3 regions of the Kribbella sp. NPDC003557 genome follow, and region 1 is predicted to be linked to each of the others. Evidence: predicted binding sites of a transcription regulator. Region 1 holds the regulator's gene; each other region holds the start of a gene.

Region 1 (10,346 bases):
CGGCCTTCGCGCCCTGCGCGGCGGCGACCGTCGGGCAGAGCGCGATGTCGCCGAGGTGGCCGAGCGGCAGGTCGTCGTCCGACTCGCCGTCGGACCCCGGCCGCAGCTCGTCCATCGGCCACGACATCACGTCGGTCGGACCCGGCAGGTCCAGGAACTCGACGTGATACCGCGCCATGGTGTCCTCGTCGACCAGCTTGATCGACAGCTCACACTCCGGGTGCAGCCGCAGCGACGACATCACGAACCGGCTGAGCCGCATCAGTCCGTGTGCGTCGATCTCGACCCCGGACTCGTTGTTGACCTCGACGTTCATCGGTGGTTGTCAGCACTACCTTCATAGTTTTCGTAGGCCGACACGATCCGGCCGACGAGCTTGTGCCGAACCACGTCGTGCGACGTCAGACGACAGAATGCCAGATCTTGCACACCCTCGAGAATTTCCTGCACGACCTTGAGCCCGGAGTTGGTCCCGTTCGGCAGGTCGACCTGGGTGACGTCGCCGGTGACGACCATCTTCGAGCCGAACCCGAGCCGGGTCAGGAACATCTTCATCTGCTCCGGCGAGGTGTTCTGCGCCTCGTCCAGGATGATGTAGGCGTCGTTCAGCGTCCGGCCGCGCATGTAGGCCAGCGGCGCGATCTCGATCGTGCCGGCGGTCATCAGCCGCGGGATGGACTCCGGGTCGAGCATGTCGTGCAGGGCGTCGTACAGCGGCCGCAGGTACGGGTCGATCTTCTCCGACAGGGTGCCGGGCAGGAACCCGAGCCGCTCGCCGGCCTCGACGGCCGGCCGGGTCAGGATGATCCGGTTGACCTCCTTGGCCTGCAGCGCCTGGACCGCCTTGGCGACCGCCAGGTAGGTCTTGCCGGTACCGGCCGGGCCGATGCCGAAGACGATGGTGTTCTTGTCGATCGCGTCGACGTAGCGCTTCTGGTTCAGCGTCTTCGGCCGGATCGTGCGGCCGCGGCTGGACAGGATGTTCTGGGTCAGCACCTCGCGCGGGGACTCCGCGGTGGCCTGCTTGATCATCGCGATGCTCCGCTCGACGGAGTCGGCGGTCAACCCGTGCCCGGTGCGCACGACCGCGACCAGCTCGTCGAAGAGCCGCTCGGTGAGGGCCAGCTCGGCCGGCTCACCGGTCATCGAGATCTCGTTGCCGCGGACCATGATGTCGGCGGCGAACTCCTTCTCGACGATGCGGAGGAACTCGTCCCGGGCTCCGAGCAGGGCCACCATGTCGATGCTGTTCGGCACGACGATCTTGTGCGACGCCTGCGTGCTGGTGGCGGCGCCGGCCACAGTGCCGTTCGCGCGCGCCTCCGGTTCGATACTGCGTGGCCTGGACAGGCTCTTCCTCCTGGGATCAGTGGTGTTGACCCTGTCCATGCTAGCCGCCCCGTCCGACACCCTCACTCGAAATTCCTCCGGACACGCCTGGCCTCGCCGCCGGCGCCCCGGTCGCGGGCGTGATCCGGGCCGCGTCGGCGTTCGCCGCGAGGACCGCGCTCAGCCGGTCCAGCTCGCCGCGCCCCGGCGCGGAGCCCGGCGCTGCGGAGGTGCGCTCGAGCCCGATCCGGCGGTCGCGCTCGGCGGCCCATTCGCGGTTCGGGTGCAGGTTGACGGTCACGCCGGACGCCGACGGACGCAGCATCGGGGCGAGATCGGTGCGCCGGGCCCGGTCGGCCGCGCCGGGCTCCTGGCTCCGGTGCAGCTCGTAGCTGCGCAGCATCCGGTACGTCGCCTCGATCGCGGCCCGGGTCGATCCGGACTCGGCCGGCGGTGTGTCGAACTCGTCGGCGTGGGTGTTCTTCCCGTCGTCGATGCCGACCGCGTGTGCGGGCGTGAACACGTGCAGCGACTGCACCGGCGCGGCCGGATCACCGTCGTACACCGAGTCCTCGCGCCAGGCGTGCGCGCCGGAGTAGCTGTCCTGCAGGGCGTGCGCGGCCGCGCCGAGATGCGTGAACTCGGCGTCCGACGCACCGTGCGCGGCGGCGAGTTGCTCGTGGACGTACCCGACGTTCGTGGCGAGGTTGTCCCAACCCTTGCGGAACGGGTCCGCCATGAAGTGTTCGCGCTGCGCGTTGGGGTTCGCGTACGCCGAGTGCGTGGTCGGCCCGGGGCCCGCGTACGGATAGGACAGCCCCGTGCCCTTGAAGTTCTCGATCAGGCCGGCGCCGAGCGGGCGGTCCTGGTGCGCCTGGGCCTTGTCGAGCGCGGCGGCGTACTCGTCCCGCCGCAGCCCGTGGATGGTGCCGTCCGGGGCGGACAGGTGCTGGTACAACCGGGCCACGGCGGCGTACGTGATGTCGTGATGACCCGACCACGTACCGTCCCCGCGCTGCTTCATCCCCTCAGAATTCCACGTTGTCGGGCCACGGCTGTTGTCAACCTGGGACAGGGTCTTTGCGTCGTCTTTTCGTGGCACAACCGGCCGTGGTGTACGAAGAGTGCGTGACACATGAGTCCTCGTGGGATGCCGACGAGGCGCTGACGGCTGTCTACACCGCGCACTACACCTCGCTGGTCCGCCTCGGGTCCCTGCTGCTGCGCGACACCGGGACGGCCGAGGAGATCGTGCAGGACGCCTTCGTCGCGATGCACGGCCGCTGGAACCGGCTGCGCGACCCGCACAAGGCGCTCGCGTACCTGCGCACCGCGGTGGTGAACCGCTGCCGCTCCCGCCAGCGCCACCTGGTGGTGGTGGACAAACACACCCCGAAGTCGCTGCCCGACGAGCCGAGCGCCGAGCAGGCCGCCCTGCGGACCGCGGAGACGGACCGGGTGATCGAGGCGATGCGGAACCTCCCGGAGAAACAGCGCACCGTGATGGTCCTGCGGTACTACGGCGACCTGTCGGAAGCCGAGATCGCGGACACGATGGGTATCAGCCGGGGATCCGTGAAGAGCCATGCCGCGCGCGCGACCAAGTCGCTGCGCCAGCTCCTGGAGCAGACCGTATGAACGACAAACCGAACGACCCGTTCGACGAGCTGATGCGGCGCGCCCTCCACGAGGAGGCGGACCGGATCGAGCCGTCCGACGCGCTGCCGGAGATCCGCGCCCGCGCGCACGCCCAGCGCCCGGCCGCGCGGCGCCCCTGGCTGATGACCGCCGGCCTGGCCGCGGTCGGCACCGCGGCCGCGATCGGCGCCTTCACCGTGCTGAACGGCGCCGACGACAACGCCAACGACGGCGACGAGGTGGCCGGCCCCGGCACGACGGTCACCGCGACCGGCGTACCGCAGAGCCAGGCCCCGTCGGTCCTGACCGCCTCCCCCGAACCGTCCGCGGCCCCCACACAGCCGCCGAGCACGTCCCCGTCGGCGAAGACCGCCGGCCCGACCGACCGCGGTGTCACCGAACCGCCCGTCAAGAACACCCTCGTGCCGGTCTACTGGCTCGGTCAGCAGGTCGGCGCGCGAGAGAAGTCGGCCGCCCGGCTGTACCGCACCTGGGCCAAGGTCAGCGGCCGCCCGGCCGAGCAGGCGGTGCGCATCATGACCACCAAGCAGCCGGACGACCCCGACTACTACTCCGTCTGGCGCGGCGCCGCACTGAACACCGTGACCCGCTCGGACAGTGTCATCACCGTCGACTTCAAGCAACTTCCGAAGACGACCCTGGACGGCAACCTCGCGAGGCTCGCCGCCCAGCAGTTGGTCTACACCGTCCAGGGCGCGTTGCAGGACAACCAGACCCCGATCCAGGTCACGCAGGGCGGCCGCTCGGTCCAGAAGCTGTTCGGCCAGGTCGACACCAGCACGCCTCTGGGCCGTGCACAGGCCGCGGAGGTGCAGGCACTGGTCTGGATCGACTCGCCGTCCGAGGCTGAGGTGGTGAAGCCCAAGGTGACGGTCCACGGCGTCGCGGCGGCCTACGAGGCGACGGTCAACTACCAGGTGACGAACCTGAAGACCCGTGAGACGAAGAAGAGCTTCGCGAACACGAAGGAAGGCCAGAAGTTCTCGCCGTACTCGTTCCAGCTGACGCTCAGTCCCGGCCCGTGGCAGATCAGCGTCTACCTCGTGTCGGGGGAGGACGGCCGGATCACCGATACGGACAGCAAGTCGGTGCTCGTGAAGTAGGTCAGTCCGCGCGGTCGATGGTGGCGGCGAGGAGCCCCGGGAAGGCGGAGTCGAACTCGGGGCGGCGCAGGCGGTTGAGGCGGCGGGCGCCTTCGTCGCGTTGCTCGATCAGGCCGGCGGACCGCAGGACGGCGAAGTGATGGCTGGCGGTGGCCTTCTTCACCGGCAGGTCGAACGTGCCGCACGCGCGCGTCCACTCGTCGTGTACAGCCAGGTCGCGCAGGATCGAGCGGCGCACCGGGTCGGCCAGCGCGTCCAGAGCCGCCTGCAGCGGCACCTCGGCCGGGTCGACGTGGGTGAGCGTACGGGCGCGGGCTGACTCGACGGCCATGTTCGATCCTTGTGTTCGGTTGCTGTCTAACAGCGTACGCCGCGGATCGTCACAGCCAACGTGAGCGCGCCAGGAGCGCGGCGGCGGCCGCCACACCGGCCGTCGACGTGCGCAGGACCGTGTCGCCCAGGCGGACCGGCTCGACGTCGAAAGCCTTCAGCTCCGCCGGTGCGATGCCGCCCTCGGGGCCGATCACGATCACGATGTCGCCGGACGCCGGCGGTTCGAGGGACGCCAGCGGGATGGTGGCCTCTTCGTGCAGTACGACGGGCAGCGCCGCGCCGGCCAGCAATGCCGCGACGTCGGCCGTGGTGGCGAGCGGAGCGACCTCCGCGAACCGGGTCCGCCGCGACTGCTTGCTCGCCTCGAACGTCCAGGCGCGCCACTTCGCGAGCATCTTCTCCACCCGCTCGGGATTCGCCCGGAACTGGCTGCGCTCCGCGTTCCACGGGACGATCACGTCGACGCCGACCTCGGTCAGCATCTCCACCGCCAGCTCGGCCCGCTCCCCCTTCGGCACCGCCTGCACCACAACCACCCGCGCCGCGGGCACGTCGACCGTCCCCCGCTCGTCGACCGCCACGGTCACGCCGGTCTTGGACGCGGCCACCACAGGCCCTTCGGCCCAAGCCCCACGCCCGTCCGTCAGCCGGATCCGCTCGCCGGGCCCGATCCGCCGGACGACAGCAGCGTGCCGTCCTTCAGCACCTTCGAGGGTCAGCTCGGCACCGGACAGGTCTTCCAGGTGGAAGACGGCGACCCCCATCTAGTGGGCGCCGAAAGCGTCGCGCAGTCGGCCGAAGACACCCTTGTGGGTGGCTTGGACCTGGCCCTGCGGGCGCTCCTCGTCGCGGAGGCCTGCCAGCTGCTTCAGCAGGTCGGCCTGGGCGTCGTCGAGCTTGGTCGGGGTCTCGACGATGACCTGCACGATCAGGTCGCCACGGCCCGCGTGCCGCAGCCGCGGTACGCCGCGCGCGGACAGCGTCATCGCCGTGCCGGACTGCGTGCCGGGCCGGATCTCCAGCGGTGTCGTCTCGCCCTCAAGCGTCGGCAGGTCGATCGTCGTACCGAGCGCGGCCGCCGTCATCGGCAGCGTCACCGTGCAGTGCAGGTCGTCGCCGTTGCGGGTGAAGATGTCGTGCGGCTCGACCTCGATCTCGACGTACAGATCTCCGGCCGGGCCACCGCCCGGGCCGACCTCCCCCTGACCGGACAGCTGCACGCGCGTCCCGGTGTCGACACCGCCCGGGATCTTGACCGTGACGGTCCGCCGGGACCGCACGCGGCCGTCGCCGGAGCACTCGACGCACGGGTTCGGGATCGTGGTGCCGTAGCCGCGGCAGTTCGGGCAGGGCCGCATGGTCCGCACCTCGCCGAGGAACGACCGCTGCGTGTGCGTGACCTCGCCGCGGCCGTGGCAGATCTCGCAGGTGACCGGCTCGGACCCGGCCGCGGCGCCGGACCCGCTACAGGTCGGGCACAGCACGGCCGTGTCGACCTTGAGCTCCCGCGTCGTGCCGAAGGCGGCCTCGGCCAGGTCGATCCGCAACGGGATCAGCGCGTCCTGACCGCGCCGGGTCCGCGGCCGCGGCCCGCGGGTCGCCCCGCCGGTCTGGCCGAAGAAGGCGTCCATGATGTCGGTGAACGTGAACGCCTGGCCGAAGCCGGCGCCGCCCGGCCCGCCGCCCGCGGCCGCGAACGGGTCGCCGCCGAGGTCGTGCATCTGCCGCTTCTGCGGGTCGCTGAGCACCTGGAACGCGCGCCCGATCTCCTGGAACTTCTGGTGCGCGTCCTCGGAGTCGTTCACGTCCGGGTGGTACTGACGTGCCAGCTTGCGGTACGCCTTCTTGATCTCGTCCGGTGACGCGTCACGGCTGACACCTAGGACGGCGTAGTAATCGGTGCTCATACTCCAGACCAGGGGGTTGTATTCGTCATGATTCAGCCAGGATCTGGCTGACGTAGCGCGCGACGGCCCGTACGGCGCCCATCGTGCTCGGGTAGTCCATGTGCGTCGGTCCGACGATGCCCAGTGTGGCCAGCACCTCCGACTTCGACCCGTATCCGGTCGCGACCACCGAGGTCGTCGCGAGTTCCTCGAACGGGTTCTCGTGGCCGATCCGGACGGTCAGGGTCTGCGGGTTGGTCGCCTCGCCGAGCAGCTTCAGCAGGATGACGTGCTCCTCCAGCGCCTCCAGCACCGGCTTCACGTTCCGCTCGAAATCGTCGCCGTACCGGGTCAGGTTGGCGGCGCCGCCGACCGCGATCCGCTGCTCGCCGACCTCGTCGGTGAAGGCTTCCAGCAGCGTGGTGACGATGGCCGCGACCAGTGACCGGTCGGCCGGCGCGAACAGCTCCGGCACGCCGGCCAGTGAGGCCGTCGCCTCGGTCAGCCGCTGCCCGGCCACGGCGGTGTTCAGCCGGGACCGCAGATCCGCGATCACCTGCTCATCGACGTCGTGCGGATGCTCGACGAGCCGCTGCTCGACCCGGCCGTTGCTGGTGATCAGCACCAGCAGCAGCCGCCGCGGGCTCATCGTGACGACCTCGATGTGCCGCACGCTCGACCGGTTCAGCGACGGGTACTGCACGATGGCGACCTGGCGGGTGATCTGGGCCAGCAACCGGACGGTCCGGCGGACCACGTCGTCCAGGTCGACCGCTCCGGCCAGGAACGACGTGATCGCCTTCTTCTCCGCGATCGAGAGGGTCTTGACCGTGCTCAGCTTGTCGACGAACAGCCGGTAGCCCGCGTCGGTCGGGATCCGCCCGGCGCTGGTGTGCGGCTGGGTGATGTACCCCTCCTCCTCCAGCGCCGCCATGTCGTTACGCACGGTGGCCGGGGAGACGCCGAGGTTGTGCCGGTCGACCAGAGTCTTCGAGCCGACCGGCTCATGGGTGGCCACGTAGTCCTCGACGATGGCGCGGAGAACATCCAGCTTGCGTTCGTCGAGCACGCGCACCACCCTCTCGGCCTCTTGGCACTCAATCCTTCAGAGTGCCAGTCTAGGCGGTCTCGGGCGACGCTCCCAACGGAACGGGCGCGGGGCGCGTCACTGTACTGGCCACATCAAGCGGCTGGTCCTGGACCGCGGAGTCCACGAACGACTCCAGTACGTCGAGCACGTGGTACGCGAGCTCCCCGCTGGCGCGGTGCGGCTCACCAGTACGCACGGCCCGGGCCATGTCCGCGACACCGACCCCGCGCCCGGCCCCGGCGTACCCGCCGCTGACCGGCACCTCGGTCCACTCGCGCTGCTCCGGAGTCACGATCTCGACGGTCCCGTCGAACCCGTTCGGGTCCGGCACCGACAGGCTGCCGTCCGTACCGTGGACCTCGATCCGCGGCAGCCGGCCGGCCCACACGTCGAACGACATCAGCACCGTGGTCAGCGCGCCCGACTCGTGCTCCAGTACGCCGGTGACGTGCGTCGGCACCTCGACGTCGAACACGGTCCCGGCCCGCGGGCCGGTGTGGATCTTCCGCTGCTGTTTCGCCCGGCCCGCGCGGGCCGTGACCCGGACGACCGGGCCGAGCAGCGTCACCAGGCTGGTCACGTAGTACGGCCCCATGTCGAGGACCGGGCCGCCGCCTGGCTGGTAGTAGAACTCGGGCGCCGGGTGCCACAACTCGTGGCCGGGCGTCACCATGAACGCGGTCGCCGCGTGCGGGGTGCCGATGTCGCCGCGGTCGATCACGGCCCGGGCCGTCTGGGTGCCGGTACCGAGGACCGTGTCCGGCGCGCAGCCGATCCGCAGGTCGTTCGCCGCGGCGTACTTCAGCAGCGGCTCCGCCTCGGCGCGGTCCATGGCCAGCGGCTTCTCGCCGTACACGTGCTTGCCGGCGGCCAGCGCGGCCTGGTGTACGGCGGCGTGCGCGGCCGGGATGGTGAGGTTGAGGACGATGTCGACGTCGTCGGCGGCGTACAGCTCGTCCGGGGAGAGCGCGCGGATGCCCGGGCTCTGGTCGGCGACCGCCTGGGCGCGGGTCACGTCCAGGTCGGCGACGGCGACCACGTCGACGCCGGGCAGCTTGCCCAGGTGGTCGAGGTACGTGCCGGAGATGACGCCGGTACCGACGATGCCGACACGGGTCACGGCGTCGGTCACTTGCTCGCCCACAGCAGCCCCCGCTCGATGATCGTCTTGACCTCGGGCGTCTCCAGGTCGTCCAGCTTGTGGCCGACCGTGCAGACGAAGACCTTGCCCTCGCCCCAGGTGCGGGTCCAGACCGCCGGCATCACGGCGCCCTCGATCCACGGGTAGTCCGGGTGCGACTCGAACGTCGTCGTGGCGAGCACGGTGTTGGTCGGGTCGTAGTGGATGTAGTACTGCTCGGTGTGCACGTCGAAGTGCGTGATGCCCGCGACGATCGGGTGATCGGACTGCTCAGGGACCACGTCGACGCGGTAGTCGGTGAACCCGTGCGGGTGCGAGATGAACTGCCCGCCGGTGATGAAGCTGTAGTCGACGTTCTTCCGGAACGAGTCCGCGATCCCGCCGTGCCAGCCGGCGAACCCGGTGCCGCGGCGGATCGCCGCCTCCAGGCCCTTGAAGTGGTCCGGCTCGATGTCGCTCATCGTGACGCACTGCAGCACGAGGTCGACGCCGTCCAGGTCGAGATACGCCGCGGTCGTGTCGGAGACCGTGACGTCGAAGCCGTTCTCCTTGAGGAACGGGATGAACAGGTCGGTCGCCTCGACCGGCGAGTGACCCTCCCAGCCGCCCCGGACCACCACAGCACGTCGTGTCGTCACACCGGCCACCCTTCGAAAGTTTCGAGATTCCGATCGGAACAGTTGCGACTCTAGGTCCCGGGCAGAGGGCTTGCCAACCGTCAGGGCATGTCTGGTCGTCCCCCGCCGTCGCGAGCAGGCGCTCGGTGCGGTGCATCGGCGTGCTGGAGCGAAGGCCTCGATGTGGTTTCATCGTGGCCTTTGCTCCAGTGCGGCGAGGTGCCGTGCCGAGTGTCGCGCAGTAGGCGGGGGACGACCAGACATGCCCTAGTGTCGAAGGATGGGCTGGAAGTTCTGGAAGCGGTCGAATCCGATGGATCCGCAGGAGATGCTCGCGCGGGGGCATGCGCAGGCGAACAGTTTTCCGGAGCCGCCGCGGCCGCAGGACACGTTGCCGGTGGGGTCGTTCGGGATGACGGTCGAGGACGTGTTCTCGATCACCGGCCGGGGCACGGTGGTGACCGGCCGGGTGACGGCCGGGACCGTCTCGGTCGGCGAGCAGGTGCTGCTCACCCGCGCGGGGCAGCCGCTGCTGCAGGTCGAGGTAACCGGCGTCGAGATGTTCCGCAAGACCGTGCAGACCGCGAAGGCCGGCGACAACGTCGGCCTGCTGCTGCGCGGCATCAGCCGGGACCAGGTGCTCAAGGGAGATGTGCTCAGCAAGTAGTGTCGAACCCATGAGCGCTTGGGCCGAGATCGGCGATCGCACCTGGGTCCGCCGGTACGAGGAGTGGGATCTGAACGTCGGCCTGGTGGTCGGCTCCGGCGGCGCGCTGGTCGTCGACACCCGGGCCACGACCGAGGAGGCCGAGCAGCTCCGCGAGCACATCCGCGAGCTGACCGACGCGCCGGTCCGCTGGGTCGTCAACACCCACGCCCACTTCGACCACGTGGCCGGCAACAGCGTCTTCACCGACGCGACCGTCCACCTGCACGAGAACGCCGCCGCCGAGGAGAACCTGGCCGGTACGACGTTCGCGGCCGCGAAGGTGATCGACCTCGGCGACCGCCGCGTCGAGCTGCTGTACGTCGGCAACGCGCACACCTCGGGCGACACCGTGGTCGTCGTGCCGGACGTGGACGTGTTCTTCGTCGGCGACCTGCTCGAGGAGTCGGCGCCGCCGTCGTACGGCGAGGACTCGTTCCCGCTGGAGTGGCCGGACACGATCCAGAGCGCGGTCGGCATGA
Region 2 (10,346 bases), on a different contig from region 1:
TGCTCCATGGTGCCGGTGACCCCGACCTCGACCCGCTCGCCGCGGGGCAGGTCCTGGTGCCACGCCTCGGCGCCCCAGTGGTACCCGCCGCCGGGGGCGTCGCTCGCGCGGGCCAGCGGCGAACCGACCATGACCGCGTCCGCGCCGCAGGCGATCGCCTTCGCGACGTCACCGGACCGGCCGACCGAGCCGTCCGCGATGACGTGCACATACCGCCCGCCGGACTCGTCCATGTAGTCCCGCCGGGCCGCGGCCACGTCGGCGACCGCGGACGCCATCGGCACCGCGACGCCGAGCACCTTCCGGGTGGTGTGCGCGGCGCCGCCGCCGAAGCCGACGAGGACACCCGCCGCGCCGGTCCGCATCAGGTGCAGCGCGGCCTGGTGGGTCGCACAGCCGCCGACGATCACCGGGACGTCGAGGTCGTAGATGAACTGCTTCAGGTTCAGCGGCTCCGCCTGCCCGGACACGTGCTCGGCGGACACCGTCGTGCCGCGGATGACGAACAGGTCGACCCCCGCGTCCACGACGTGCTTGGCGAACTGCTTGGTGCGCTGCGGCGACAGCGCGCCGGCCACCGTGACACCGGAGTCACGGATCTCCTGCACCCGCTGGGAGATCAGCTCGGGCTTGATCGGCGCCGCGTAGATCTCCTGCAGCCGGTGCGTCGCCTGCTGCGCGTCGAGGGTGGTGATCTCCTCGAGCAGGCCGGCCGGGTTCTCGTACCGCGTCCAGAGGCCTTCGAGGTTGAGGACACCGAGACCGCCGGCCTTGCCGATCGCGATCGCGGTGGCCGGCGACATCACCGAGTCCATCGGCGCGGCCAGGATCGGCAGCTCGAACCGGTACGCGTCGATCTGCCAGGCGACCGAGACCTCCTCGGGGTCCCGCGTCCGGCGCGACGGCACGATCGCGATGTCGTCGAACGCGTACGCCTGCCGGCCGCGCTTGGCCCGGCCGATCTCGATCTCGGTCATCTGGTGTCCTAACGGGTGTGTGCAGGCGGGGTCAGCGGCCGGAGTAGTTCGGCGCCTCGACCGTCATCTGGATGTCGTGCGGGTGGGACTCCTGCAGGCCGGCGGAGGTGATCCGGACGAAGCGGCCCTTCTCCTGCAGCTCGGCCACCGTCCGGGCGCCCGTGTACCACATCGACTGCCGGAGGCCGCCGACCAGCTGGTGCGCGACGGCCGACAGCGGGCCGCGATACGGCACCTGGCCCTCGACGCCCTCGGCGATCAGCTTCTCGTCGCCGCTGCCGTCGTGCTGGAAGTAGCGGTCCTTCGAGTACGACTTGCGCAGGCCGCCGGCCGACGACATCGCACCCAGCGAACCCATCCCGCGGTACGCCTTGAACTGCTTGCCGTTGATGAACACCAGGTCGCCCGGCGACTCCTCGCACCCGGCGAGCAGCGAGCCCAGCATGACGGTGTCCGCACCCGCGACGAGCGCCTTGGCGATGTCACCGGAATACTGCAGGCCGCCGTCGCCGATCACCGGCACACCGGCCGGCTTGCAGGCCAGCGACGCCTCGTAGATCGCGGTGACCTGCGGGACACCGACGCCGGACACGACCCGCGTCGTGCAGATCGAGCCCGGGCCGACGCCGACCTTGACGCCGTCCGCGCCCGCGTCGACCAGCGCCTGCGCGCCCGCGCGGGTGCCGACGTTGCCGCCGACGACGTCCACGCCGCGGGTGGCCGGGTCGGCCTTCAGCTTGCGGATGATCTCGATCTGGGCCTGGGAGTGACCGTGCGCGGTGTCCACCACGAGCACGTCGACGCCGGCCTCGACCAGCGTCATGGCCCGCTTGTAGGCCTCGCCGAAGAAGCCGATCGCGGCGCCGACCATCAGCCGGCCGGTGCCGTCCTTGGTGGACAGCGGGAACTTGTCGCGCTTGACGAAGTCCTTCAGCGTGATCAGCCCGGTGAGCTTGCCGGCCTCGTCGACCAGCGGCAGCTTCTCCACCTTGTGCTTGCTGAGCAGCGCCATCGCGTCGTCGGCGGCGATGCCCTGCCTGCCGGTGATCAACGGCTGCTTGGTCATCACCTCGCGGACCGGCCGGGACAGGTCGGTCTCGAAGCGCATGTCGCGGTTGGTGACGATGCCGACCAGGACGCCGGCGTCGTCCACCACCGGGACGCCGGAGATCCGGTACTGCGCGCAGAGCGCGTCGGCCTCGCCGATGGAGGCGTCCGGGCCGATGGTGATCGGCTGCGCGATCATGCCGGACTCGGAGCGCTTGACGAGGTCGACCTGCTGGGCCTGGTCCTCGATCGAGAGGTTGCGGTGCAGAACGCCGAGGCCGCCCTGGCGCGCCATCGCGATCGCCATCCGGGCCTCGGTGACGGTGTCCATCGCGCTGGACACCAGCGGGATGTTGACCTCGACGTTACGACTCAGCCGGGACCGGGTGACGGCCTCGGACGGGATGACGTCGGACTCGTTGGGCTGCAGCAGCACGTCGTCGAAGGTGAGGCCGAGGACGGCGAACTTGTCGGGAACTCCAGCGGGGGTGATGTCCATGGGGAAAACGAGCACCTTTTGTACGGCGACAACGGGACCCCATCCTATCCGCGCCGTCGCCAGGCCCCGAATCCGCCGTCCACAGGGCTCCGCCCGCCGCGGTCGCGCGACGGGCGGTGCGTGGCCGGGTGGTTACCGGATCGGCTTGTTGACGACGTCGAGGATCTGCAGCAGGCTCGCATCCGCCGTGGAACCGTGGGTCCGGGCGATCGCGGCGTGCTTGCCCTCGGCGTACTGGCCGCTGGAGTGCTTGCCCGTCGGGTAGTTCTTGCGGACCGAGCCCGTGGTGACCTTCCCGCTCGAGTGCTTGCCGTTCGCGGCCGACTTGGCGCTCTTGGCCGACTTGCGGGTCGTGATCGCCTTCGCCGTCGCGTCGGGAGTGCCGAAGAACTGCTCGGCGGTCTCGTTCGGCACCGGCAGGCCGGTCGGCGTCGGCAGGACCTCCTGGATCTTCTCGACCAGTTCCTCCACCTGCTGCTGGACCTGCTCGGTCTGCTCCGGGACCTGCGTGACCGGGCTGCTCGGCTTCGTGTCGTCGCCGGAGGTGTCACTGGTACCGGTGCTGTCCGAACCGGGCGGCGTGGTCTCCTCACCACCGGTCTGACCATCGCCGGACCCCGCGCTCGGCGTACCGGTCGGGTCGCTCACCGTGTTGTCGCCGGTGCCGGTGCCGGTGTCGCCCGTACCGGTGTCACCGGTGCCGGTCTCGCCGTTGGCCGGCGGCGGGGTCGGCGTCGTCGTGTCGGTCGGCGTCGGAGTGGGTGTCGTCGTGTCGGTCGGCTCTTCGGTCGGCGTCGACGGCGGCGTGTCCGGCGGGTTCTCGGTCTTGGTGTCGGTCGGCTCGTCGGTCTTGGTACCGGTCGGCTCGTCCGTCTTCTCGTCGGTCGGCTTCGGCGTCGCCGTGACCTCGGTCGTCGGCTTGACCGGCTCCTGCGTCTTCTGCTCGTCGGTCGGCAGGACGTACGGCCACTCGCGGCTCGCGACCGGCTTGTCCTCCGGCTGGACGACCTCCGGCGTGCCCTTCAGGTCCTGCGCCTGCGGGTCGTCGTCACCGGCCACCCCGTCCTTGCCGGACTGGGCGGCGTGCTCGGCCTTGGCCTTCTCCTTGAAGTCCTTGCCGACCTTGACGATCTTGCTCCGGTCCACGACCGGCGAACCGTCGACGTTCTCCTTCGGGAAGCTGGTCTGCGGGCGGACCGCGTCGACCATCTTCTCGATGACCTTCTCGTACGGCGACAACGGATCGCCGGTGACCGCCGCGGCCACCCCGGAGACCGACAGCGCGGCCACCGCGGCGACGCCGAAGGCCAGACCGCGGGTCGCCACCTTGCGGGCGAACGGGTCGGTCATCGGGTTGAGCGCGGCGCAGCGCGCCAGGAAGCTCTCCGGATCGTCGATGGTCTCCACCGGGAGCTCGTCCTCGACCTCCACCGCGAGCCGCAGATCGGCCAGCAGTGCGACGGCCGGGTCGTGCTCGCCCGCCGAGCGGGCGGACTCCCCACCGGCGGCAAGCAGATCGAGCAGTGCGTCATCGGCCTCGATCGCGTCCAGGTCGAATCGGTCAGCCATGATGCCCCTCCCCTGCTCTTCCTCGTTCCAGCTGTGTTTCATGCCCCACGAACCCCCTGAGCGTGTTCAACGCCCGATGCTGTGCGACCCTCACCGCCCCCGGTGTCATCCCCAGTGCCCGGCCGGTCTCCTCGGCTGACATCCCCGCGACGACGCGAAGGCGCAGGATCTCCCGCAGTTTCTCCGGCAGCTTGTCCAGCAGGCCCATGATGTGCTGGACCTCGGACTGCCGAACCGCGCGCTCCTCCGGCGTCGGTGACTCGTCCGCGCCGTCCGGCAGGTCCGGCGTCGAGACGTCGGCGACCGCGAACGCACGCTGGGCATCGGCGACCTTGCGGGCCGCGATGCCGTAGACGAAAGCCTCGAAAGGCCTCCCCTCGTCGCGGTACCGGCCCAGCGCGCCGAAGACCGCGACACATACCTCTTGTGCGACGTCGTCGACCATGTCGGCGCCGCCGGGATAGGTCCACAGACGGGACCGTACGTAGCGGTGCGCCACAGCGCGCACCCTGGTGAGCAGGTCGTTGAGAGCTGTGCGGTCCCCGTCGCCGGCCAGCGCGGCAAGATCCCTGAGCTCGACCCGGTCGTGGGTGTCAGGTACTCGGACCTCTGTCACCCCTCGCCCCCTCGTGTTCGGACCGGTCAGCTCGAAAGATGGTACGGCGCTCAACTCTCGTTGCATAGTGGCAATTCGTGGTCAACCCAGGGTTTTTGTCACGATCTGTCACTACTGGCTGGTTCGGATCCCGTACCGGTCGATTTTCCGCTCTGATCAGCGCGGCGCGGTGAAGCGGATGAGTTCGGAGGCCTGGTCGCCGCCCCAGTCGATCGGGGTACGGCCGGCCTCCAGCCATCCCGCCCGGCGGTAGAGGTGGACGGCGGCGCCGCGGTTGTCCACCACCTCGAGCGACAGCGGCCGCCCGAGCTCCGCGGCCGTCTTCACACAGTGATCGAGCAGTTGGCGGCCGATGCCCTGACGTGCCGCCGCCGGGTCCACGAACAGCCGCTCGACCTCGGCACCGTCGCCGGCCTCCGTCAGCACCACATGCCCGGCAACCCGCCCGACGCCGGTCACGGCGACCCAGCACCCGAGGGCCGCCTCCGGTGTCAGCCACAGCTCCGGGTCGGCGGGCCAGTTGATCGGGTAGCCGGCGCGCTCGTGCACCGACCTCAACAGCTCGACACACACCGGCAGGTCCTCGGCACGACGCTCGCGAATCAGCACAAGGACCAATGAGAACAGAGCACCGCCCGGCAGTTGCCTGCCGGGCGGTGCTCTGTGCGTGCTGTGCTGTCGAACTACTGCCTGAGGTCAGTGACCGTGGCCGTGGCCGTGACCGGCCGCGGCGGGCTCCTCTTCCTCGGGCTTGTCGACGACCAGGGTCTCGGTCGTCAGCAGCAGCGCGGCGATCGAGCCGGCGTTGGCGAGCGCGGACCGGGTCACCTTGACCGGGTCCAGGACGCCGGTACCGAGCAGGTCGCCGTACTCACCGGTGGCCGCGTTGAAGCCGTTGCCCGGCTCCAGCTCGGACACCTTGGCCACCACGACGTACCCCTCGTAGCCGCCGTTCTCGGCGATCCAGCGCAGCGGCTCGACGACCGCCTTGCGGACGATCCGGACACCGGTCGCCTCGTCGCCGGCGAGCTCGAGCTCCTTGTCGAGCACCGAGGCCGCGTGCACCAGGGCGGAGCCGCCACCGGCGACGATGCCCTCCTCGATCGCGGCGCGGGTCGCGGACACCGCGTCCTCGATCCGGTGCTTCTTCTCCTTCAGCTCGACCTCGGTGGCCGCGCCGACCTTGATCACGCAGACGCCGCCGGCCAGCTTGGCCAGCCGCTCCTGCAGCTTCTCGCGGTCCCAGTCGGAGTCGGTGCGCTCGATCTCGGACTTGATCTGGCTGACCCGGCCCTCGATGTCCTCGGCCTTGCCGGAACCCTCGACGACGGTCGTGTTGTCCTTCGAGACCACGATCCGGCGGGCCGAACCGAGCACCTCGAGGCCGACCTGGTCGAGCTTCAGCCCGACCTCGGGGGCGACGACCTGCGCGCCGGTGAGCGCGGCCAGGTCCTCCAGCATCGCCTTGCGGCGGTCACCGAAGCCCGGCGCCTTGACGGCGACGGAGGTGAAGTTGCCGCGGATCTTGTTCACCACCAGGGTGGACAGCGCCTCGGCCTCGACGTCCTCGGCGATGATCAGCAGCGTCTTGCCGGACTGCACGACCTTCTCCAGCAGCGGCAGCAGGTCCGCGATCGCGGAGATCTTGCCCTGGTGGATCAGGATGTACGGGTCCTCCAGCACCGCTTCGCCGGCCTCGGCGTCGGTGATGAAGTACGGCGAGATGTAGCCCTTGTCGAACTGCATGCCCTCGGTGAACTCGAGCTCGGTCCCGAAGGTGTTCGACTCCTCGACGGTGATCACACCGTCCTTGCCGACCTTGTCGAACGCGTCCGCGATCAGCGCGCCGATCTCGGCGTCGCGGGCGGAGATGGTCGCGACGTGGGCCATGTCGCCCTTGTCGTCGACCGGCTTCGCGGTGTCCACCAGCTTGGCCGACACGGCCTCGACGGCCGCCTCGATACCGCGCTTGAGGCCCATCGGGTTGGCGCCGGCGGCGACCGCCCGGAGGCCCTCGTGCACCAGCGCCTGCGCCAGCACCGTCGCGGTGGTGGTGCCGTCACCGGCGATGTCGTTGGTCTTGGTGGCGACCTCCTTGGTCAGCTGCGCACCAAGGTTCTCGAACGGGTCGTCCAGCTCGACCTCACGGGCGACGGTGACACCGTCGTTGGTGATGGTCGGGGCGCCCCACTTCTTGTCCAGGACGACGTAACGGCCCTTCGGGCCGAGCGTCACCTTCACCGTGTTCGCGAGCTTGTCGACGCCGCGCTCCAGCGCGCGCCGCGCGTTCTCGTCGAACTCGAGGATCTTCGGCATGAAAAATCCAGTCCCTCTCTGAAATTCGCTCTTCGTAGCAGTACGTCACACTCGCTGTCCCGGACCGACTCCGCCCCAGCGCCGGTCAGGGCACCAGGGCGGTGTCAGTCAGGAACAGCGAGCGATCGTCACTTGCTGACGACTGCGAGGATGTCGCGGGCGCCCAGGATCAGGTAGTCCTGGCCGTCGTACTTGACCTCGGTGCCGCCGTACTTGGAGTAGATGACCTTGTCGCCGACGGCGACGTCCAGCGGGACGCGGTTGCCGTTGTCGTCGATCCGGCCCGGGCCGACGGCGAGGATCTCGCCCTCCTGCGGCTTCTCCTTGGCGGTGTCCGGGATCACCAGGCCGGACTTCGTGGTCTGCTCGGCTTCGAGCGGCGCGACGAGGACGCGGTCCTCGAGCGGCTTGATCGTGACCGACACTTGCTGACCTCCACGGTCGAATTCGCTTGTCTGTGGCATGTGGTCGCGCTCCCCTGCCGTCGCGGGGGTCAGAGGCCGGACCGCTGGCACCCTCGTGCGGAGAGTGCCAACACCGAATCTAGGCCGCGATTAGCACTCGGTCAACTCGAGTGCCAGACGAATCTCCGGCGACCGGGTGATCGGCCGGGCACGGAATGTGGTCAAAGGCACGACGCCCGTGCGACCGTTCTCCCAGAGCGATCGGAGGAGGGGTCCAATGGCGTTCAAGTTACCCGCGTTGCCGAAGCTGTCCGGCCGGACGATCGCACTGCTGGCCGCTGTCGTCGCGGTCGGCGTCGGAGCCGTCGCGGCGAACGCGTCGAAGCAGGCGTCACCGGAGGCCGGCACGCCCGCCGCGGCGCCGGCCTCGGAGCCGCCCGCGGCGGACCAGGAGGTCTCTCACGACGCGACGGCGGCCGAGCTGAAGGCAGCGGCCGCCCTGCCGCAGTGCAGGTCCGCCCGCCTCGTGCCGGTGAACCGCACCTGGGGCATCCCGATGCCGTCGATCCTGGGCAGCACGAGCACCACCTGCAACCTGATGTACGGCGACGACCCGTACCGCGGCTCCAGCCGCACCGGTGATCCGGAGACCGCCATCCAGGTCCTCCAGCGCAACCTGAACTTCTGCTACGGCTCCAAGCTCGCCGTCGACGGCATCTACGGCAGCAACACCCGCGCCGTCATCAAGATGGTGCAGCGCAAGCACCACCTGGTCGTGGACGGCATCTACGGCCCGAAAACCCGCTCGGCGATGAACTGGCGCCTGTACTCGATGGCTACCCGCAGCTGGAGCAGGAGCTGTTCCAGCCCGCTCTAGGCTTACCGGGTGACTGTCACGGCGTTGCTCGACGGACCGGGCGCTGAGGTGCTGGCGGGCGCCTGCGCCGAGTACCAGCCCGGCAAGGAGCTCCAGCTCGTCGAGAAGCTCAGACGTCGGTACGACGCGACGCTGGTCACGACTGCGGTCACCCAGGCCGCCCTGCGACACCGGGCGACCGCCAAGTTCGGTCCGGACGCGCGGCGGATGTACTTCACGCCGGACGGCCTGGAGCAAGCCACCCGTACGACTGTGAGCACCCATCGCGCCGTGCGCATCGCGAGCACGCAGATCGAGACCGTTGTCGACCTGGGCTGCGGTATCGGCGGCGACCTGATCACGATGGCCCGTGCCGGTCTGCAGGTCACGGGCGTGGAGCGGGATCCAGAAACCGCGGCCGTCGCCCGAGCGAACCTGGCCGCGTTCGACCTGCCCGGCGAGGTCCTCGTCGGCGATGCGCAAGCCGCGGACCTCGCGCCGTACGACCTGGTGTTCGCGGACCCGGCACGGCGGGCGGACGGGCGGCGCGTGTTCGACCACAACGCCTACTCGCCGCCGTGGTCGTTCGTCACCTCGCTGCTGGAGCGGACCGCGTGCGTGAAGGTGGCGCCCGGCATTCCGCACGACGCGATTCCCGACGGGGTGGAAGCGGAGTGGATCAGCGACTCCGGAGAGGTGAAGGAAGCCGCGCTGTGGTCCGGGAAGCTGTACGGCGGTACGCCTCGTCGGGCGACGCTGCTGCCGAGCCAGGCGAGCGTCGCGGAGGCGCCGGACGCGGAGGTCGGGCCGGTCGGGCAGTACATCTACGAGCCGGACGGCGCCGTCGTCCGGGCCGGTCTGGTGACGGCCGTCGCCGCAGCCGTCGACGGCTGGCTCCTGGACCCGCGGATCGCCTACGTCACGGCAGCGCAGTACGTGCCGACGCAGCTCGCCTCGGCGTACGAAGTGGTGGAGGAGCTGCCCTACAAGGAGAAGGCCCTGCGGTCCTGGGTCCGAGGCCACGGCATCGGCACGCTGGAGATCAAGAAGCGCGGCGTGGACCTCGATCCGGCGCAACTGCGCAAGAAACTCGCGCCGAAGGGGTCCGCCGCGGCGACCCTGATCATCACCCGCATCGGCCGCGACGCCGTCGCCTACTCATGCCGCAGGGTGGCGACCACCTCCCCTTAGCCTCAGGCCGCAGAGTGGCCGACGACCGATAGAATGTCGAGCTATGCCCGTTGGCCGCCAGCCTGTCGAGTCGGAGCTCTTCCCGTTCGCGGGCGCGCACCGCTGGGCGTCGGGAGGCACGAGCGCGGCGCACACCCACGACGAAGGACACCTGGTGTACGCCGCCCGCGGCGTCATCTCCGTCCACACCGACCACGGCACGTCGATCGTCCCCGCCAACCGACTGGCCTGGACGCCGGCGAGCTTCACGCACCACCACCGCGCCCACGGCGCGACGGACATGCGCATCGTCTTCCTGCCGACCGGACTGGCCAAACGGATCCCGGACCGCCCCGCGGTCTTCCTGGCCTCCGGCCTCGCCCGCGAGGTCGTGCTCGCCCTGACCAGCCGGCACCTCGAAGACCGAGGCCGAGCCCGCCTCCAACGCGTCCTCGTCGACGAACTCCACGAAGCGACGGAGCAGCCGCTCCAACTCCCGGAGCCACAGGACGACCGCCTGCGAACGGTCGCGAACCTGCTGTACGAGAATCCGGCCGACAACACCTCACTGGCCGAACTCGGCCGCCGCGCCGGAGCCGGCGCCCGCACCCTCAGCCGGCTCTTCCACAACGAACTCGGCATGACCTTCTACGAGTGGCGCACCCAGTTGCGGATCTACCATGCTCTGGTCCTGCTCGCCGCCGGCCACGACACGACGTACGTCTCGCACGCCTGCGGCTGGGCGAACCCGAGCGGCTTCATCACGGCCTTCACGGCCGTCGTCGGCACGACGCCCGGCCGGCACCGGGCCGAACAATCAGGACTTGCGCTCGACCTGTATTCGAACATATGATCGATACCGCGAGCGGGTCTCCGGGTGAGTTGCCGACGG
Region 3 (10,346 bases), on a different contig from region 1:
GCTTGGGCAGCGTCGCGCCGAGGTCGGCCGACTTCCGCGTCACCACCTGGACCGTCCGGTACGCCGCGGTCAGCCAGTTGGTGACCGCGAACCGGTGCCGCATGATGCCTGCCGTCGCCTGCACCACGCCGACCGCGAACAGCAGCGCGGTCCAGCGCAGCAGCCGCTCGCCGTCCTGCGCCGCGATGCCCTCGTCGATCGCCCGGCCGAGGATCGCCGGGATGAAGGCCTGGGCCGCCATCCACAGGATGCCGAACGCCATCCCGCCGGCGAGCGTGCGTGCCTGACCGCCCGCGACCCACCACAGGTAGCGGGCCGGCGAGCGATGGTTCGGGACGCCGGGATCGGCGAGCGGAAGTTGTCTCATGGCCCACTCAGGCTAGGTGTCGCCTCGGACAGTTCGCATGCGAATTAATCGCACCTGTGGACCCCCGGAACAGGCGGGCGGCCGGCGGGGCGTGGTGACGGTCGGTAGAGCTTCACTTTGCGTTGGGCAACGGGTTCCCGCCGGGCCATGTCGGGCCCCTGTCCTGGACCCATGTTGGTGATCGCGCATCGGGGAGCCAGTGGCTACCGGCCGGAACACACGACGGGGGCCTACCGGCTGGCGGCGGTACAAGGAGCCGACTACCTGGAGCCGGACCTGGTCGCCACGCTCGACGGTGTCCTGGTCTGCCGGCACGAGAACGAGATCTCCGGTACGACGGACGTCGCGGAGCACCCGGTGTTCGCGGACCGGAAGATCACCAAGATCGTCGACGGGACCGCGGTCACCGGCTGGTTCGTCGAGGACTTCACGTACGCCGAGCTGCGCACGCTGCGGGCCCGGGAGCGGATGCCCGCGCTCCGGGCGAACAACACGGCCTACGACGGGCTCGAGGAGATCCCCACCTTCGACGACGTGGTCGCGCTGGCGCGCCGGGAGTCGGCGCGGCGGGGCCGGCAGATCGGGGTGATCCCGGAGCTCAAGCACCCGGCGTACTTCCGGCGGCTCGGCCTGCCGCTGGAGGAGCTGCTCACCGAGCGGATCCTCGCGCTCGGGCTGCGCTCCGACGAGATCATGATCCAGTCCTTCGAACCGACGAGCCTGCGACGGCTGTCGGTGATGACACGGGTCCCACTGGTGCAGCTGATCGACTCCGAGAGCGCACCGAACGACTTCCTGCGCATCGGCGACGGCCGCACGTACGCCGACCTGATCGAGCCCCGCGGCCTTCGTGAGATCGCGACCTACGCGCAGGTGCTGGCGCCGTACAAGGACCTGGTCCTGCCCCGCACAGCAGACGGATGCCTGGGCGAACCCACTCGCCTCGTCGACCACGCCCACCGCGCCGGCCTGGCCGTCCAGGTCTGGACCTTCCGCGCCGAACGCCGCTTTCTCCCCACCGCCACCGACTTCCCCACCGAACTGACCCGCTTCGCCGCCCTAGGTCTCCAGGGCGTCTTCACCGACCACCCGGACCAGACCCTCGCCGCTCTCAGCAGACCGGCCCTGAACGTGTAGCAGCGGGGTGACCGCTGCCCGCGATCACCCCGCCTGGGCGCCTGCGCCTCCTCCGGGCGCAGTCCTGCTCACGCCGCCGGGGGCTTGTTGTTGGTGTCGTCGTAGATTCGGGAGGCGATGTCCTGCTCGGTGGTGTCCTGGTTCTGGTTCACCGAGTGCTGGACGTTCTGCCAGACCGCCTTGCCGTCGGACTCGGGGATCACGATCCAGGCGACCGCGTAGCCGATCAGGGCGGCGCCGCCGGTGATCAGGGTGAGGCCGACCCAGCCGAGGCGGACCAGGGTCACGTCGACGTTCAGGTACTCGGCGATGCCGCCGGACACGCCGGAGAGCATCCGCTGGTTCGCGGAACGACGGAGGACCTTGCCGGAGAGGTTCTGGAACGGTGCGTTGGAGTTCGTCATGGCTCCACTGTCCCGTTTCGGCACCCCCCGCCACATCCGGATCGGTACCGACCGACCCCTGATCCGACCCCGACGACTTTCGTGGAACCCTCGTGACACCCCAGCCTGTCTCTAGGGGTGAGGAGGGACATGGACGAGTTCACCGAGTACGTCACCGCGCGCTGGCCCACGCTGGTCCGGTCCGCGGTTCTGCTCGGCTGTACGCCGTCCGAGGCCGAGGACCTGGTCCAGTCCGCGCTGGAGCGCTGTCTGCTCAAGTGGAACCGGGTGCGGGTCGCTGAGGACCGTGACGCGTACGTGCACCGCGTACTGGTCAACTGCTTCCGCTCCTCCCGCAGGCGCCGCTGGCACGGCGAGCTGCCGTCTGCGTCGCTCCCGGAGTCGCCCGACAGCGACAGGACGGCCGGTGTGGACGACACGGACGCCGTGATGCGCGCACTCGACCGGCTGCCGGGCGACCAGCGCACAGCCGTCGTACTGCGGTACTACGCGCACCTGAGCGAGCAACAGATGGCGTCCGTGCTGGGCGTCGCCGCCGGCACCGTCAAGAGCCGGCTGTCCCGAGCGGTGAAAGCCCTGGCACAGGACCCCCACCTGGCAGAACTGCGAGAACCCCGATGACCGACCTGACAGACCTCCTGGAACGGACCGCCGCTCACACTCCCGTCGGTCCACCCCCGCTGGACGCCCTACGAGCCGGAGCAACCCGCCGCCGACGCCGCCGTACGGCAGGACTCACAGCGCTCACGGCGGTAGCGGTCGGCGCTGTCATCGCCGGTGCGAACCTCCTGACCTCAGCCACACCGACCGCGCCTGTGACCTCAGCAAGCCCCACTCCGACGACGGACGCTCCGGTACCGCCTGCGACGCGGCTGGTTGCCTTCGGCCATGCCGCCATCGCCGTGCCGGCCGCCTGGGCGACCAACAAGAGCCAGTGCGGTACCCCCAAACAAGACACGGTCCAGATCGACGACCCCACCAGGGCACAGTTCTGCCAGAGCAACCGCCCGAAGGGTGTGGAGAGCGTGCAGCTGACCGGCACGCCGCCGTCCCTCGACTACCACGCCGACGAGGCGATCGTCATCGACGGCGTACAGGCCCAGCGCCAGCGGACGAGCTGCCTCAACGGCTGGCAGGGCACCAGGGTGTGCATGGGTGCAGTCGGCATTCCATCGCTCAAGGTGTGGTTCTACGCCGAGTCGTCCACGAGCGCCGCGGAGGTCGATCGCATCCTCGCCCGGATCCAGATCCTGCGGGACCGGTCCGGTGTCCCCAGCTACTCGTCGCTCGGTGGCCCGCCTCTCAACCCCATCGCGAAGAACTACGCGCCGCTGCTGCTGGCTGCGGACCTCAAGTCGCACTACAAGTGGGTGACGTCGCCCAGCTACCCGTCCGGCACCATCCTCGGCATCTCGCCCGCGGTCGGGACGGTGCTGCCGGTCGGATCGACGGTGACGCTGACGCTGGCGAGGTGACCGGAACTGTCGGTGGGGCCGCCTAGCGTCGGGGATATGGATGCGCGGGCGGTGGTGAAGGTGATGGCGGGGCTGCCGGGTGCCGAGGAGCAGGAGGGGTGGGCCGGGCAGCCGGTCTTCAAGGTGCGCAACAAGAGCTTTGCGTACCTGTCAGAGGATCAGACGCGCATGCATCTGAAGGCGCTTCGTGAGGAGCAGGAGGCGCTGGTCGCCGAGAATCCCGAGGTGTACGAGGCGTCCTGGGAGGGCGGCCGCTTCGCCTGGGTTCTGATCGAACTGGAGAAGGCCGACGAGGAGGAACTCGCCGAGCTCATCACCGAGGCCTGGCGCCTGACCGCCCCGAAGTACCTGGTGTCCCAGTTAGACGGCTGAGCGGACCAGGACCCACTGCGGGCTGGTGCGGCTGACCTCGGTGAAGCCGGCGTCGAGGTAGACGGACAGCGGGCCGCGGTAGAGGTCGGCCGACGGGATCCGGCCGGCGGTCGTGGTGTCCACGGCGCAGGCCTCGACGACGGGGGCGTCGTACGAGCGGGCCAGGTCGAGGGCGCCGCGGACCAGTTCCCCGGCGATCCCCTGACGGCGGTGGCCGACCGGTACGACGAAACAGGTGATCACCCAGGCATCCGGGTGGTCCGTGCGCCAGTTGGGGGAGGCGACGACGCGCGGGTACGACGTCCGCGGCCCCACGGCGCACCAGCCGACGGGGGCATCCCCGTCGCACGCAACGACACCGGGCGGTCGCTCACCGTTACGAATCTGCGCCTGGAGGCTGTCCCGGTGGGTTTCCGGGCTGCTGCCGGACCATGCCTTGCCGCGGAGCCGGAAGTACTGGCAGAAGCAGCGCGCGGGGTCGCCGCGCTCGCCCATCACCGTCGCGACGTCGGGCCAGGCGTCCGGCCCGGCCGGGCGTACGTTCACCATGGGATCACCGTAGCCGGGGGCCGGCTTGCACTCGTTTGGGGCGAGTGCTAATACTTGGTTAGCACTCCATGGGTGAGAGTGATAAGTGCTCGCGCCTGCCGGAGTGTGCAAGAAGACGGCCTCGATGAGGTGCCGGAGTGCGGCGGGACATGAGCGTCGCGGTGCCGGTGCCGTCCGTCGCGGGCATCGAGCCGGCTGAACACAAAGACTCGACGCGGGAGGACTCGCGGAGAATGCCCAAGCTGATTGCTTTCGATGAAGAGGCGCGCCGCGGCCTCGAGCGGGGAATGAACACCCTCGCCGACGCCGTCAAGGTGACGCTCGGCCCGAAGGGCCGCAACGTCGTGCTGGAGAAGAAGTGGGGCGCCCCCACGATCACCAACGACGGTGTCTCCATCGCCAAGGAGATCGAGCTCGAGGACCCGTACGAGAAGATCGGGGCCGAGCTCGTCAAGGAAGTTGCCAAGAAGACCGACGACGTCGCGGGTGACGGTACGACGACCGCCACCGTGCTGGCCCAGGCTCTCGTCCGCGAGGGGCTGCGCAACGTCGCCGCCGGCGCCAACCCGATGGGCCTGAAGAAGGGCATCGAGAAGGCGACCGAGGCCGTCAGCGAGCAGCTGCTGTCGCTGGCCAAGGACGTCGAGACCCGTGAGCAGATCGCGTCGACGGCGTCGATCTCCGCCGCGGACACCCAGGTTGGCCAGATCATCGCCGAGGCGATGGACAAGGTCGGCAAGGAAGGTGTCATCACCGTCGAGGAGAGCAACACCTTCGGCCTCGAGCTCGAGCTCACCGAGGGTATGCGCTTCGACAAGGGCTACATCTCGCCGTACTTCGTGACCGACACCGACCGGATGGAGGCCGTCCTCGACGACCCGTACATCCTGGTCGTGAACAGCAAGATCGGCAGCATCAAGGACCTGGTCCCGGTGCTGGAGAAGGTCATGCAGACCGGCAAGCCGCTGGCGATCATCGCCGAGGACGTCGAGGGCGAGGCGCTGGCCACCCTGGTCGTCAACAAGATCAAGGGCACCTTCAAGGCCGTCGCCGTCAAGGCGCCGGGCTTCGGTGACCGCCGCAAGGCCATGCTCGTCGACATCGCCGTCCTCACCGGCGGCGAGGTGATCTCCGAGGAGGTCGGCCTCAAGCTCGACACCGTCGACCTGGAGCTGCTCGGCCAGGCCCGCAAGATCGTCGTCACCAAGGACGAGACGACCATCGTCGAGGGCTCGGGCGACGCCGACCAGATCACCGGCCGGGTGAACCAGATCCGCGCCGAGATCGAGAAGTCGGACTCCGACTACGACCGCGAGAAGCTGCAGGAGCGGCTGGCCAAGCTGGCCGGCGGCGTCGCGGTGATCAAGGTCGGCGCGGCCACCGAGGTCGAGCTGAAGGAGCGCAAGCACCGCATCGAGGACGCCGTTCGCAACGCGAAGGCGGCCGTCGAGGAGGGCATCGTCGCCGGTGGTGGCGTCGCGCTGCTGCAGGCGTCGGTGCAGGCGTTCGAGAAGCTGGAGCTCGAGGGTGACGAGGCGACCGGTGCGCAGATCGTGCGCCAGGCCGTCGAGGCCCCGCTGAAGCAGATCGCCGTGAACGCCGGCCTCGAGGGCGGCGTCGTGGTGGAGAAGGTCCGCAACCTCGAGCCGGGTCACGGTCTGAACGCCGCGACCGGTGAGTACGTCGACCTGATCGCCACCGGCATCATCGACCCGGCCAAGGTGACCCGGTCCGCGCTGCAGAACGCGGCGTCGATCGCGGCCCTGTTCCTCACCACCGAGGCCGTCATCGCCGACAAGCCGGAGAAGGCCGCGGCCGCTCCGGGCGGCGCGCCCGACATGGGCGGCATGGACTTCTGATCCAGAGGTAGTCCAACAGCACAGCAGTAGAACCCAAGCGGCCCCGAGCTCACGCTCGGGGCCGCTTGCTGTTGGCAGCCCGACGCAGATAGCGACTACTCAGCGGCTCTGACAAATCTTGACGATATATACAACGTTAAGAATGGCTACTGCTACGGGTAGCATACCCTTGCGAATGGTGAGCGCCGGGCGCACACTGCGGTCATGGCGAACTTCGAGTGTCCGGTCTGCCGGGAAGGTACCCGCGTATCTCGTACGACGATGATCGACGGGACGAGCGCGAAGCGCGAGCGCGTCTGCTTCAGCAAGCCGCCGCACACGTTCGTCACGATCGAGACCACCGCTCAGCCCGAACTGCTCGTGGTCCGGGCCTCCGGACAGGTCGCTCCGTTCGACCGCGAGAAGCTGGAGCGCAGCATCCGGCAGGCGGCCGCGAGCACGATTCCCCGGGACCCGCAGATCACCAAGATCGCCGACGAGGCGCTCCGGATCCTCGCCCCGCAGCCCCGGGTGCCGATTCCGACGGCTGATCTCGGCGACGCCGTCCTGCTCGTCCTGAAACGCACCACGCCCGTCGCCGCCGTACGGTACGCGACGACGTTCCTCGCCAAGCGTGGCCGGATCGACGGTCCCGAGGACCTGGCCACCTGGCTGAAGACCGAGATCCTGCCCAAGGCCCAGCCCGCCCTGATGGACCCGTCGCGTCCGGTCTTCGTGATCAAGAGCCGCCGGTCGAACGAGCCGGTCGGACAAGGGGAGGACTTCAGCCTGATCAAGCTCTGGGACGGCCTGAGCCGCGCGACTCGGGGTCTCGGCCTCAACGGCAAGGCCTATGACGCCGCGGGTTACGACGACGCGGTCGGTTCGGTCGCCGCCTGGATCCTCGATCAGCTCCGCGCCCAGCCCATCGTCACGACGGGGCAGATCTCGGCCGAGACACTGCGGGTTCTCCGCAGCGTGTGTCCGCTCGGTTCCCTCCGGTACTCCATCCTGGTCAAGAGTTACACCACCGCCAGCGCCGTTCTCGACGAGTGCCAGAGCCTCACGGAGTACCCGCCCGCGCCGATCGACCTCACGCAGTACGAGGAGGCCGGCGCCGCACTGGCCGAGGAGGTGCGGGCATGGAAGGCGCGCTGATCGCCGGCCGTCACGCATGGCTGTCGACCCACCTCGGCCCGGCCGGCCCTCGCGGCACGCGGCTCACGAGCGCGTACCTTCACCCGATCGGAGCGGCGTTGATCGCAGACACCCGGTGGGCCGAGGATCTGCACCGCGTCCAGGAGGCGCCTCAACTGGTCCGACTGGACGGAATTGGTCAGGTCTTCGTCGGTTCCGGCCAGGGGTACTGCAGCCGGGCCGCTCACAGCCGCGAGGTGTCGGACATCGCGGCGACGCTGGCCGGCGAGCTCGGCCTACGGCAGGAGCTCGCTGCAGCGATCGGCCTGGCGCACGACTGTGGTCATCCGCCGCTCTCCCACGTGGGGGAGGCGGTGATCCGCGCGTACTGGCCCGAGTTCCACCACTCCGCGTACGCCGCCGAGGTCGCACTGGTCTCCCTGGGATTGTCGCCGGAGACTCTCGCCGGGGTCCGTCGACACCCATGGTCGGCCCACAGTTCTGGTTCGGCCGAGGCAGAGGTGGTCAGGTGGGCTGATCGGATCGCCTACCTGACCCGAGATCATGCGGACGCGGTCACTCTCGGGATGGTCGACGAGGCAGCGCTGCCTCGGGAGATCGAGGCCGAGATCGGTACGACGTATGTCGAGCAGCGGGAAGCGCTGCTGCGGGGAGTCGTCCAGGCGAGCCTCCGTACCGGATCTGTCTGCAGCGAGGACTCCACGGCGTTGGCGATGGCGCGGCTCCGGCAGTACAACTTCGACACCTTCTACACCGCCCCAGCCGTGCAGAGTCAAGCGGTTGTCTTCGCTGCTGCCATGGTCAGAGCACTGCACCGGGTGGCGGCGGCCTTTGGCATCAAACGATCGCCGGCGGACGCAGGCCCGCGGCTGATTCATGACCTGATGACGATGAACGATGCGGCGCTACTCGCGTACGCCGACGAGTCGATCGTCCCGTTTGCGCTTGCCGGACAAGTCGCGTAGGAGCACCGAGGAAGCTTCGCGCGTGGCTCGAAGGAGGTTCTCGTGGCCAAGTCGAAACGCGGGAAGCAGCGGCGCTCGCCGGTCAGCACCTTGGACTCCGTGGATCGCCACGTGTCCGATGCGACGGCGACTGACGACGCACTCAAGCGCTATCAGCTCTTGATGCGCTCCACGGTCGTGTGGTTGGGAGGCTTTGCCCTCGCAGCCCTCTTCATCGTCATGGGTGGGTTCGCGGTCGTCGTCTACCTTGCCGGGCTGTCGTTGCCGGCCGTGATCGGGATCGGGGTCGGCGTGGCCGGAACTGCGACGACGCTCGTCACCGCCATGGTGAAGACGCGTTCGAGCTTCCTCGCGGCAGCGAAACAGCTGTCCCCTCCGGATGCAGAGCGCCGGAGCGACAACGCCAGGACGGGCCGCCGCGAATGACAGCAGTCCCCCCGACGACACTCCCCATCAGGTGCCGGTGATCAGGTGGTGGGCCAGGACGGGGGAGAAGGTTCTGGTGGGGAGGTTCGGGGTGAGGCCGCAGGGGCCGTCGGATTCGCCGGGGGTGCGGAGCCAGAGGTGGAGGTCGACGGGGGTGGGGGTGCGGGCGGGGGGAGTGCCGAGTCTGCGGGCGGGTGGGTTGCAGGAGCTGCCGTCGGAGCCGTTGCCGTTGCGGCTGGTGTCGACGACGTAGTGCGTGCCGCCGCCGAGCGCCTGCAGGATGTCGTTGCCGCGGGCTACCGACTGCTCGGTGGTGAAGTAGTTCGCGGTGTTGAGCGCGAAGCCGCGGATCTTGCCGATGTCGGCGAGCCGCAGCCGGCGGGCGATCTCCTTCGCGTCGCCGGACGTCACGTTCCCGGCGTCGAGGTACGCCCAGGTGTTCGGGTTCTTCGCCGCGAACACCCCGACGGCGTACTTCAGCAGCGCGATCCGCCCGTCCCACTCCGATGTCGGGTAGCAGTCGAGTCGCGCCAGGGCGTCCGGCTCGAGGACCACCACCGCGGGCCGCGTCCCGATCCCGGCCGACACGGCCGCGATCCACGTCCGGTACGCCGCGTCCGACGCGGCCCCGCCGCCGATCCCGCACTGGCGTCCCGGCAGGTTGTCCGTCACCAGCACCGGCAGCTTCCCGGCCTTGTCCGCGGCTGTCGTGTACGCCGTGACGCCCGCGCGTACGTCGCCGCTCCACGCGCCGACCCATCGCGCGGACGCCTGCGCGGCGATCTTCGACGCGAGCTCGGTGTCCTCGGGATGCCGCCGGGCGTACGCCGCCGCGGACGAGGCCGGGTCGACGTAGAACCCGGTGGTCAGCGTCAACGGATCGCCGCTCGCTTCGGCCCGCCCGGACGCGGGCGGGCCGAAGGCAAGCAGGACGGCAGTCAGCAACAGCCCGGTCGTGAAGCGCGGAGTCGGCATCGGTGAAAGACCCTCCTGATCACTCAACGTGCCGACGACATTACTCGTAGCCAGCTCAGCTCTCCTCGTCGACCTCGCAGAACGAGGAGTAGTGGTCGGCGGTGTAGTAGACGTGCTCGGGTGTGGTCTTCACGCCGCCACCGACCAGCCGGCGGGCGCCGCGGTCGGGGGAACCCGGCGTGATCACGGTGTACTCGTGGTAGTAGCCGCTGGACTCCGACGGCAGGATGCCCTCGCGGTTCGAGAAGACGGTGCCGTCCTGGTCGTACGGGAACGGTCCACCGGAGTGGATGAGGTCGAGGGTGTCCGAGGCCTCGGCAGGCAACGAGCTCAGCGCGCAGGTGTCGATCGCGGCCGGCGAGCTGACGACGGACACGGCGGCGGTGGTGGGGGCTGGGGCGGCGTAGGCCGTGGACCCGAGGACGACGGTGGTCGCCAGGGTCACGGCGGCGATGAGGGTTCTCATGCCCGGAGGCTTCCCGGCGGCGGCGGCGCCGGTACATCCCAGCTGTGAATAACGGCTGGACTATGACCCCGCCGAACCCCTAGAGTCTGGCGCGGCGAGAGAGATCCCGGAGCGGAAGGAGCGACCGATGAACACACCGACTTGTTTCCCGGCGCGCCCGATCCGCTCGCACAGCTCGCACTGAGCGGAGCAGCGCGCCTCCTGCTGGAGGATC

What was found. Region 1 encodes HrcA, which represses chaperone genes, less so after heat shock. Its sites were predicted from a motif close to TTGGCACTCGNNNNNNNCGAGTGCCAA; they were not measured.
Region 2: groES (co-chaperone GroES) is a predicted target of HrcA. The motif match lies at 7,579-7,605, and genes of this name have one in related genera.
Region 3: groL (chaperonin GroEL) is a predicted target of HrcA. The motif match lies at 4,329-4,355, and genes of this name have one in related genera.

What each region holds. Positions count from the first base shown of each region.
Region 1 covers NZ_JBEXMY010000014.1:57,086-67,431, forward strand. The annotation lists gene ybeY (rRNA maturation RNase YbeY) at 1-316, opposite strand, end outside; gene ABZW60_RS39410 (PhoH family protein) at 313-1,239, opposite strand; gene ABZW60_RS39415 (hypothetical protein) at 1,391-2,353, opposite strand; gene ABZW60_RS39420 (SigE family RNA polymerase sigma factor) at 2,458-2,967, shown strand; gene ABZW60_RS39425 (Gmad2 immunoglobulin-like domain-containing protein) at 2,964-4,091, shown strand; gene ABZW60_RS39430 (helix-turn-helix domain-containing protein) at 4,093-4,422, opposite strand; gene ABZW60_RS39435 (16S rRNA (uracil(1498)-N(3))-methyltransferase) at 4,472-5,188, opposite strand; gene dnaJ (molecular chaperone DnaJ) at 5,189-6,331, opposite strand; gene hrcA (heat-inducible transcriptional repressor HrcA) at 6,357-7,379, opposite strand; gene ABZW60_RS39450 (Gfo/Idh/MocA family oxidoreductase) at 7,429-8,532, opposite strand; gene ABZW60_RS39455 (ThuA domain-containing protein) at 8,529-9,179, opposite strand; partial or broken gene ABZW60_RS39460 (EF-Tu/IF-2/RF-3 family GTPase) at 9,523-9,822, shown strand; gene ABZW60_RS39465 (MBL fold metallo-hydrolase) at 9,836-10,346, shown strand, end outside.
Region 2 covers NZ_JBEXMY010000007.1:503,242-513,587, reverse strand. The annotation lists gene ABZW60_RS30815 (GuaB3 family IMP dehydrogenase-related protein) at 1-977, opposite strand, end outside; gene guaB (IMP dehydrogenase) at 1,009-2,523, opposite strand; gene ABZW60_RS30805 (hypothetical protein) at 2,656-4,092, opposite strand; gene shbA (RNA polymerase sigma factor ShbA) at 4,085-4,708, opposite strand; gene ABZW60_RS30795 (GNAT family N-acetyltransferase) at 4,865-5,317, opposite strand; gene groL (chaperonin GroEL) at 5,405-7,024, opposite strand; gene groES (co-chaperone GroES) at 7,153-7,449, opposite strand; gene ABZW60_RS30780 (peptidoglycan-binding domain-containing protein) at 7,706-8,305, shown strand; gene ABZW60_RS30775 (class I SAM-dependent methyltransferase) at 8,315-9,475, shown strand; gene ABZW60_RS30770 (helix-turn-helix transcriptional regulator) at 9,519-10,307, shown strand.
Region 3 covers NZ_JBEXMY010000007.1:570,680-581,025, forward strand. The annotation lists gene ABZW60_RS31095 (ABC transporter ATP-binding protein) at 1-367, opposite strand, end outside; gene ABZW60_RS31100 (glycerophosphodiester phosphodiesterase) at 539-1,504, shown strand; gene ABZW60_RS31105 (PspC domain-containing protein) at 1,573-1,908, opposite strand; gene ABZW60_RS31110 (SigE family RNA polymerase sigma factor) at 2,038-2,529, shown strand; gene ABZW60_RS31115 (PASTA domain-containing protein) at 2,724-3,383, shown strand; gene ABZW60_RS31120 (MmcQ/YjbR family DNA-binding protein) at 3,420-3,755, shown strand; gene ABZW60_RS31125 (GNAT family N-acetyltransferase) at 3,744-4,304, opposite strand; gene groL (chaperonin GroEL) at 4,538-6,163, shown strand; gene ABZW60_RS31135 (ATP cone domain-containing protein) at 6,368-7,300, shown strand; gene ABZW60_RS31140 (HD domain-containing protein) at 7,285-8,265, shown strand; gene ABZW60_RS31145 (hypothetical protein) at 8,308-8,691, shown strand; gene ABZW60_RS31150 (glycoside hydrolase family 6 protein) at 8,719-9,666, opposite strand; gene ABZW60_RS31155 (ribonuclease) at 9,722-10,132, opposite strand.